One region of the Streptomyces sp. YGL11-2 genome, then DNA from elsewhere that is predicted to be linked to it. Evidence: riboswitches for the same ligand, from Rfam matches in the RefSeq annotation. Region 1 holds a riboswitch; the other holds the start of a gene.
What was found. Region 1 has a riboswitch for cyclic di-AMP ahead of ACO1BR_RS29285 (M23 family metallopeptidase). Riboswitches for the same ligand answer to the same signal wherever they lie in the genome.
Positions count from the first base shown of each region.

Region 2: linked by a shared signal. The riboswitch ahead of ACO1BR_RS23575 (transglycosylase family protein) and the one ahead of ACO1BR_RS29285 (M23 family metallopeptidase) in region 1 are both predicted to bind cyclic di-AMP.

Region 1 covers NZ_JBNHIN010000031.1:82,240-86,952, forward strand. The annotation lists gene ACO1BR_RS29280 (M16 family metallopeptidase) at 1-1,349, shown strand, start outside; cyclic di-AMP (ydaO/yuaA leader) riboswitch at 1,701-1,857, shown strand; gene ACO1BR_RS29285 (M23 family metallopeptidase) at 1,870-2,649, shown strand; gene ACO1BR_RS29290 (GntR family transcriptional regulator) at 2,927-3,616, shown strand; gene ACO1BR_RS29295 (HPr family phosphocarrier protein) at 4,033-4,314, opposite strand; gene ACO1BR_RS29300 (GNAT family N-acetyltransferase) at 4,513-4,713, shown strand, end outside.
Region 2 covers NZ_JBNHIN010000021.1:71,283-75,995, forward strand. The annotation lists gene ACO1BR_RS23565 (cytochrome P450 family protein) at 1-201, shown strand, start outside; gene ACO1BR_RS23570 (transglycosylase family protein) at 432-1,577, shown strand; cyclic di-AMP (ydaO/yuaA leader) riboswitch at 1,828-1,997, shown strand; gene ACO1BR_RS23575 (transglycosylase family protein) at 2,005-2,676, shown strand; gene eno (phosphopyruvate hydratase) at 3,051-4,331, shown strand; gene ACO1BR_RS23585 (FtsB family cell division protein) at 4,502-4,713, shown strand, end outside.

The DNA.
Region 1 (4,713 bases):
CCAAGCCGTGGGCGTTCCCGGCCCCCGAGCGCAGCCAATTGCCCAACGGTCTCACCCTCCTGACCAGCCACCGCCCCGGCCAGCAGGTCGTCGCCGTCGAGATCAACCTCGTCGCCCCGCTGGACGCCGAGCCCGAGGGCCTGGACGGCGTCGCCACGATCATGGCGCGCGCCCTGTCGGAGGGCACCGACAAGCACACCGCCGAGGAGTTCGCCGCCGAGCTGGAGCGCTGCGGCGCCACTCTGGACGCGCACGCCGACCACCCCGGCGTACGGGTCTCCTTGGAGGTCCCGGCCTCCCGGCTGCCGCGGGCGCTCGCCCTGCTCGCCGACGCGCTGCGCGCCCCCGCCTTCCCGGACAGCGAGATCGAGCGGCTGGTCCGCAACCGCCTCGACGAGATCCCGCACGAGCTCGCCAACCCGGCGCGGCGCGCCGCGATGGCGCTGTCCAAGGAGCTGTTCCCGGCCACCGCCCGGATGTCCCGGCCCCGCCAGGGCACCGAGGAGACCGTGGCGCGCATCGACGCCGGGGCCGTCCGAGCCTTCTACGACGCGCATGTGCGGCCCGCCGCGAGCACCGCCGTCATCGTCGGCGACTTCACCGGCGTCGACCTGGCCGCGGTCCTCGCCGACACCCTGGGCGCCTGGACCGGATCCACCGCCGAGCCGCTGAAGCCCGCGCCGATCGTCGCCGACGACAGCGGCCGGGTGGTGATCGTGGACCGCCCCGGCGCCGTTCAGACGCAGCTGCTCATCGGCCGGACCGGACCCGACCGGCACGACCGGGTGTGGCCCGCGCAGGTGCTCGGCACGTACTGCCTGGGCGGCACGCTCACCTCCCGACTGGACCGTGTGCTGCGGGAGGAGAAGGGCTACACCTACGGGGTGCGTGCCTTCGGGCAGGTGCTGCGGTCCTCCGCACCCTCGTCCCCCGAGGGCGCCACGGGTGCCTCGCTGCTGGCCATCAGCGGCTCGGTGGACACCGCCTCCACGGGACCGGCCCTTGAGGACCTGTGGACGGTGCTGCGCACCCTCGCGGCAGAGGGGCTGACCGACGCCGAACGCGATGTCGCGGTGCAGAACCTCGTCGGCGTCGCGCCGCTGAAGTACGAGACCGCGGCGGCCGTCGCCGGCACGCTCGCCGACCAGGTGGAGCAGCACCTCCCGGACGACTTCCAGGCGCAGTTGTACGTCCGCCTCGCGGAGACCGGCACGGTCGAGGCGACCGCGGCGGCCGTCAGCGCGTTCCCGGTGGACCGCCTGGTGACGGTCCTGGTGGGCGACGCGGAGCAGATCGTGGAGCCCGTCAAGACACTGGGGATCGGCGAGGTGACGGTCGTCGGCGGCTAGCGTCCGCCGGCATGACGCCCGTCATGTGACGGCTGGTCACTTGGCGACAAAGCGGCTCCCGTGGTGGTCACCCGCCACGGGAGCCGTCGCATGTCCGCCGCCGGCCGCAGCGAGCCCGCTGCCCGTTTCCACGTGTCACCGTGCTCCCGTCGGACGGGCACGCCGCGTGTTCCGTGCGTACCGCCGGCCCGCGTTGCCGGTCCGTGCCGCTGATGTCCCGTCCCGCGCTGCTGGTTGCCCTTCCGAGGTGTGGCGTCCCGCACAAACAGCCGATTCTGTTTGCCGATTGAAAGTTGTCCCGTTTAGCGTCGGTCCGGCTGTTCGTCACAAGACCGCCACAACAGTGGCACCGGACAGCCATCGCCGAGTCCCCGTACGGCGCGAGCCAGGGGAGCCGGGGACCCACATGTCCCTTGGGGTGAATCGGGCCCCTCTCCGGAGGAGCCCGTAGGAGACCTTCCTGCTCCGAACCCGTCAGCTAACCCGGTAGGCGAGAGGGAAGGAAAGGACCAGCCAGTACATGGCGTTCACCCGTGCCACCGGGAAGCACCGCCGTGCGAGCCGCACCGCTCGTACGACCCGCAACATCGCCGGCATAGCCACCTTCGCGGCCTCCGGTGTCGTCGCTTCCATGGCGTCGCCCGCGCTGGCCGCCACCGGCGAGGCCGCGCACCACGACACCGGACTCCAGCAGGCCGTCGTCGTGGGTGACGAGCTCGCCGGCCGGATCGAGGCCCAGGCCGACGCGCAGCAGGCGGCAGCCGAGGCCGCCGCCGCGAAGGCGAAGGCCGAGGCCGAGGCCAAGCGGCGCGCCGAGGAGGCCAAGAAGAAGGCCGAGGCGGAGCGGGCGGCCAAGGAGCGCGCCGCCCGCGAGGCCGAGCGCAAGCGCCTCAACACCTTCGTCGCCCCTGTGGACGGCTCCTACGTCTCCACCCCGTACAAGGCGTCGAGCGGCCTGTGGTCCTCGGGCAGCCACACCGGTATCGACTTCCACGCCGCCTACGGGACGTCCGTCCACGCCGTGGGCTCGGGCACCGTCGTGGAGGCCGGCTGGGGCGGTGCGTACGGCAACAACATCGTGATCAAGATGAACGACGGTACGTACACCCAATACGGTCACCTGTCGTCCATCGGCGTCTCCGTCGGCCAGACCGTCACCCCCGGCCAGCAGATCGCCCTCTCCGGCAACACCGGCAACACCACCGGTCCGCACCTCCACTTCGAGGCCCGCACCGGCCCCGAGTACGGCTCGGACATCGACCCCGTCGCCTACCTCCGCTCGCACGGCGTGAGCGTCTGACCTCCCGCCGCATCGCGCGTCCCCCAGGAGCCTCGGCCCGCCCCCCACGCGGGCCGGGGCTCCGCCGTATCCGCCGCATCCGGTCGTATCCGCCGTCGCCGTCTCCGCAGGGCCGGGTGTCCGGCCGGTCCACCGGCCACTGGACCTCCGCCGCATCGGCCAAAAAATATCGATAAATTCACGGCATCCGCAGGAAACCTCGTCCTGGTCGAATAGAGTCGAGGGAAAGGCGCCGATCGGCGGCGTTTTCGAGGGGAATACGGCGGAGGCACGGACGATGCGAGGCCACATTTCCGCGCATGCGGTGTGCACAGCGATTCGCGACGATATCGTCTCCGGCGTGCTCGCGCCGGGAAGCCGGCTGATCGAGGACATTCTCGCCGCGCGTTACGGAGTCTCCAGAGTCCCGGTGCGCGAAGCGCTGCGCACCCTCCAGTCCGAGGGCTTCGTCACCACCCGCCACCACGCGGGCGCCTGTGTCGCCGAACCGACCGAGCAGGAAGCCGCCGACCTCCTGGACATCCGTGCCCTCCTGGAGCCGATGGGCGCCGCCCGCGCGGCCGTCCGCCGCAGCCCCGCCCACCTCAAGGTGCTCCGCGGCCTGGTGCGGCTCGGCCGGGAGCGCGCCCGGCACGGCCACCCCGCGGATCTGCGCCAACTGGACGGCTGGTTCCACGAAACGCTCGCCCAGGCGGCCGGCAGCCCCAGCCTGACGGCGCTGCTCACCCAGCTGCGGCGCAAGATCGAGTGGATGTACGTCGTGGAGCCGACGGCCCGGGTCGCCGACGCCTGGGACGAGCACGGTGCCGTACTGGACGCGGTGGCGCGGAGCGATGCCGATCGGGCCCGTGCCCTGATGGCGGCTCACATCGAGCGCTCCCTTCCGGTGCACCGGCTGCGGCGCCCCGCCGCGGCGGCCGTGAGCGATTCGAAACGGCCCGTCAACACGGCGCGTGCGCGGAATTAACACGCGGGCCGTATACAAAGAGGTGCGGAAAGACTCTTGAGTGGGCCGCAATGACTCCTGTGCGGGCCGGAATGCGTTTCTGTATTTCCGTGCGGCATGTCGGGGGGATGGGGTAGGCGCATCCGGTATTCCGTCGATTTCGCCCGAGGTGGTCGTTGATTCTCGCGGGATGTTATTTCCCGTGAGCTTAATTTCCGCGTCGTTCGGTCCGGATATCCGCTTCCCGTATTCGCCGGCGGTCCCGTGATCGGCCAGAGGTCCCGCCATGCCGGCCCTGTGTGCCGAGTACCGGACCGCGGACAGCGAGACGGCCCCGTCGCGGCGACCGTGTCCGGTCGTCGCGGCGGGGCCGCATCGGCGGAAGTCCCGGCGGGCCCGGCGGGTGCGAGCGGGGCCGCGGAGGGCTTCGAGTGGTCTCAGACGGTCTCGGGGAGCTCTTCCAGGCCCTCCGTGACCAGCTTGGCCAGGCGGTCGAGTGCAGCCTCGGCGCCCTCGGCGTCAGAGGCGAGCACGATCTCCTCGCCGCCCTGGGCGCCCAGGCCGAGCACGGCGAGCATGGAGGCCGCGTTGACGGGGTTGCCATCGGCCTTGGCGATCGTCATGGGGACACCGGACGCGGTGGCCGCACGGACGAAGATCGACGCGGGGCGGGCGTGCAGGCCCTCGGCCCAACCGACATTGACGCGGCGCTCAGCCATGGTGTTGCCCTTCAAGTCGTGACTGTTGTCTAGACCAGTCTCTCACGCTGTGGGCGGTGCTCCCACAGTCCTTCGTCCTGACCTCCAGGTCCGGCTTCCCGGCCGTATCTCCCGGCCGTTCGACCCGCCGGAGACGGCCCTGCGGCCGAGCGTACGCACGCCGAGCCGGCTGTCAGTGCCCGGCCGTACGCTGTCGGCATGCAGACGCCGCCTGATCATGCGTACCCGACCCACTGGGAAGCCGATGTGGTGCTGCGCGACGGCGGGACGGCGCGCATCCGCCCCATCACGCCCGACGACGCCGAGCGGCTGGTCTCCTTCTACGAGCAGGTCTCGGACGAGTCGAAGTACTACCGCTTCTTCGCGCCCTACCCCCGTCTGTCCGACCGCGACGTCCAC
Region 2 (4,713 bases), on a different contig from region 1:
CTGGGATACGGGCACGGGATCCACTACTGCCTCGGTGCGCCGCTGGCCCGCCTCGAAGGGCAGACCGCACTCGCCACCCTGCTGACCCGGCTCCCGGACATCCGGCTTGCGGCGGAACCGGATGATTTGCGCTGGCGCGGCGGGCTCATCATGCGCGGACTGCGGTCCCTGCCGGTGGAGTTCACGCCGAACGGCCGCTGACCGGCGAAGGTCGACGAGCCCAGCCGAACCTGACATGACGTCAGCTGCGTGACCTACGCGTGATCTCCACTACACCGACTTGTGACTACCCGTGACCCCGGCTACCTTTCCACGGACGATCGCGGTCGAATGTTCGACCGGCGGCCGGACCGACGGCAGGACCCGGCGGACCGGCCGGGGCCACTGTGGCGCCGATCCGACAACTCAACCGCCGCGCGAAAGGCAACCGCATGCGTTCCGGGAACGGCCGGCATCGTCGACCCCGTCAAGCACCGGCCATTTTTGTCACGGCAGGAGTAACCGGCGCGGGCCTCGCCCTGCCGCTGTTCGCCGCCAGCGGCGCCCACGCCGCCGACACCGCCACCTGGGACAAGGTCGCCCAGTGCGAGAGCGGTGGGGTGTGGAGCGCGAACGCGGGCAACGGCTTCTACGGCGGCCTGCAGCTCACCCAGGAGATGTGGGACGGCTACGGCGGCTCGGCCTACGCCTCCCGCCCCGACCTCGCCAGCCGCGCCCAGCAGATCGCCGTGGCCGAGGCCATACTCGACGACCGCGGCCCGGACGCCTTCCCCGGCTGCGCGGCCAACGCCGGCCTCACCAAGGACGGCCGGACGCCGGACGTCGACCCCGGCAGCACGACCAGGCCCTCCCCGCGCCCGTCGCACTCGCACACCGCCGACCCCTCCGACGGGTCGGACGACGACTCGGGCACCGCCGGCCCGTCCGGTTCGGCGCCCGGACCCGACACCCCGGGCTCCACGGACGCTGGCGACCAGGGCGATCAGGGTGGCCAGGGCAACCAGGGCGACCGCGGAAACCATGGCGACAAGGGCAACCGGGGCGACCACGGCAACAAGGGGGACAAGGGGAACAAGGGCGATAAGGGCGATCGCCCTGCCGACCCCACCACGGACCCCACCACCGACCCCACCGGCCCGTCGGCGACCCCGTCGCCGTCCGGTACGGCCTCTCCCGGGCCCGGCGACGGCCGGCCGGCCCCGTCCGTGCCGCCCGGCCGGGGCAAGCACCGCGGCGCCCCGGACGACGGCGAGGGCAAGGGTGACGGCAGGAACGGCAGCGGTGACGGCGGCAAGGGTCGCGGCACCGGCGCGGGCCCGGACGAGGACCGGGGCGACGACCCCGCCGGCTCCCCGGGCGGCCACGCCTCCCGCGGCGGTGACGCGCACGGCACGCCCCCGGCGGGTGCCGACCGGTACCTCGTACGTCCCGGTGACACCCTGTCAGCGATCGCCGGGAGCCATGACCTGCCCGGCGGCTGGCCCGCGCTCTACGCGCACAACAAGGACGTCGTCGGCGCCGACGCGGACCTGATTCGCCCAGGTCAGCTGCTCGATCTCGGGCACGGGGAAGGGTAGTTACCGGCGGTTCGTCCGGTTTCTCCAAAGTGAGACAAGGCTCTCGTTGCGGGGGGTGGGTCCTGGCCCGCCCCCCGTTGCCATACCGGTGCCGACCTGCGGAAATGTGACCTGCGATGATCAAAAACGGTCAACTTGGTTCAGAACATGGGGTTTGAACACCAAGCGGGTTACTGCTTACGGTCGGGACCGCTCGCCAAAGCGGGCTCTGCGATCGCACGCCGAATCCTGCCGGCGGTCGGAGGCAACCGACGCGCAAGCGCCGAAGGCAGGAGCGGGGGACCCAAGGTAGGTGCCGGCCCCGCCCGTGAAAGCGGGTCAGCCGGCTTGGGGTGAAGCCGTGTGTGCAGCACACACGGCCGGGCAACTCACATGGCCCGAACCCGACAGCTCACCTCGTAGGCGTCGGTGAGGAAACGAACGCACCATGCTGATCAACAAGGGCAAGCACCGTCGCAGCTCCAAGGCCGTCCGCGTCGCCACCCTGGCCGGTGTCGCCGGTGCCGCCGTCGCCGTCCCGCTGATGGGCGCCACCTCCGCCTCCGCGGCCTCGGTCGCCACCTGGGACAAGGTCGCCCAGTGCGAGTCCGGCGGCAACTGGTCGATCAACACCGGTAACGGCTACTACGGTGGCCTGCAGTTCTCGAACTCCAGCTGGGCCGCCGCCGGTGGCACCAAGTACGCGGCCCGCGCCGACCTGGCCACCAAGGACCAGCAGATCGCCGTCGCCGAGAAGCTGCTCGCCATCCAGGGCCCGGGTGCCTGGTCCTGCGCCGGCGCCGGCAACCTGACCGCCGGTGGCCCGGCCGCCAACGTCGACGCGTCCGGCTCCGCCGTCAAGAAGAGCCAGGGCACCACCGAGACCCGCAAGAAGACCGAGGGCACCACCAAGAAGTCCGCCCCGGTCCGCGAGAAGGCCCAGCCGGCCCCGCAGCACTCGCACCGCTCCGGCGAGACCTACACCGTGAAGTCCGGTGACACCCTCGCCAAGATCGCCAAGGCGCACGGCACCAACTGGAAGGCGCTGTACGCGGCCAACAAGTCCGTCGTCGGCGGCAACCCGAACCTCATCTTCCCGGGCCAGAAGCTCAGCATCTGAGCCGCTTCGGCCGGCCCGGCCGTCTGAGCCGAACGTGAGCCGGACCCGATCCGGACCGGCCGTCCGAGCCTGCCCCGCCCCGGCGCGTACTTCCCCCGAGCGCGCCGCGGCGGGGCTTCTCCATGACGTCATGACGTCGCGTCCCTGACGTCGCGTCCCTGACGTCGCGTCCGTGACATCGCGCAGCCCGCCCGACGGGCGCCTTCCGCCGCTTTCCCCGCTCAGCGAACAATGCACCCAAACATTCCGTGAACTGGGCCTTTGGCCTGCTTGTTGGGTTTTTCCGTCCCACGGAGCGGGCCGAGGGCGAGCGGATCCGCCCGGGGCCGTTAGGCTCGTGCTGCAGAACTCCAGACACCCATGAAGGAGACAACGTGCCGTCCATCGACGTCGTCGTAGCCCGCGAAATTCTCGACTCGCGAGGTAATCCCACGGTCGAGGTCGAGGTCGGCCTCGACGACGGCAGCACCGGCCGTGCCGGCGTGCCGTCCGGTGCCTCGACCGGCGCCTTCGAGGCCATCGAGCTTCGCGACGGCGACCCGAACCGCTACCTGGGCAAGGGTGTGGAGAAGGCCGTCCTCGCCGTCATCGAGCAGATCGGCCCGGAGCTGGTCGGCTACGACGCGACCGAGCAGCGGCTGATCGACCAGGCGATGTTCGACCTGGACGCCACCGACAACAAGGGCTCGCTCGGTGCCAACGCCATCCTCGGCGTCTCCCTCGCCGTCGCGCACGCCGCCGCCGAGGCCAGCGACCTGCCGCTGTTCCGCTACCTGGGCGGCCCGAACGCGCACATCCTGCCCGTCCCGATGATGAACATCCTGAACGGCGGCTCGCACGCCGACTCCAACGTGGACATCCAGGAGTTCATGATCGCCCCGATCGGCGCGGAGTCCTTCTCCGAGGCGCTGCGCTGGGGCGCGGAGGTCTACCACACCCTCAAGAAGGTCCTCAAGGAGCGCGGCCTGTCCACCGGCCTCGGCGACGAGGGCGGCTTCGCGCCCAACCTCGGCTCCAACCGCGAGGCACTCGACCTCATCCTGGAGGCCATCAAGCAGGCCGGCTACGCCCCCGGCCAGGACATCGCGCTGGCGCTGGACGTCGCCGCCTCCGAGTTCTACAAGGACGGCAAGTACCAGTTCGAGGGCAAGGACCGCTCGGCCGCCGAGATGACCGAGTACTACGAGGAGCTGGTGGCGGCCTACCCGCTCGTCTCCATCGAGGACCCGCTGTTCGAGGACGACTGGGCCGGCTGGAAGGTCATCACCGACAGGCTCGGCGCCAAGGTGCAGCTGGTCGGCGACGACCTCTTCGTCACCAACCCGGAGCGCCTGGCCCGCGGCATCGAGGAGGGCTCCGCCAACGCCCTGCTGGTGAAGGTCAACCAGATCGGCTCGCTGACCGAGACCCTGGACGCCGTCGAGCTGGCCCAGCGCAACGGCTTCAAGTGCATGATGTCGCACCGTTCCGGCGAGACCGAGGACGTCACCATCGCCGACCTCGCCGTCGCCACCAACTGCGGCCAGATCAAGACCGGCGCCCCGGCCCGCTCCGAGCGCGTCGCCAAGTACAACCAGCTGCTGCGCATCGAGGAGATCCTCGACGACGCCGCGGTCTACGCGGGCCGCAGCGCCTTCCCGCGTTTCAAGGGCTGACGCCCTGAAACGCTCGGCGGTCCGCCGCTTCAAGGGCTGACGGCCGCAGCCGCGGCAGCGTCCGTACGTCTTCCGTCCGTCCCCGGCACCGGTCCCGTACCGTTGCCGGGGACGTACGTCGTTGTGGCGACACGGCGGCACGACGGAATCTGAAGGGGAGGCGAGGCCACGTGCCCGCGGACCGGTTCTCCACCGCGACCCGGCTCAAGGCGCTCGGCGAACAGGCCGCCGCCCGCGTCTACCGCGCGAAGCGGCGCCCCCGACGCAACCGCCTCACCGGCCGTGCCGCCCTGCTCGCGCTGGTGATGTGCTCCCTGGTCGTCGCCCTCGCCTACCCGATAAGGCAGTACATCTCCCAGCGTTCGGACATCGCCGACCAGCG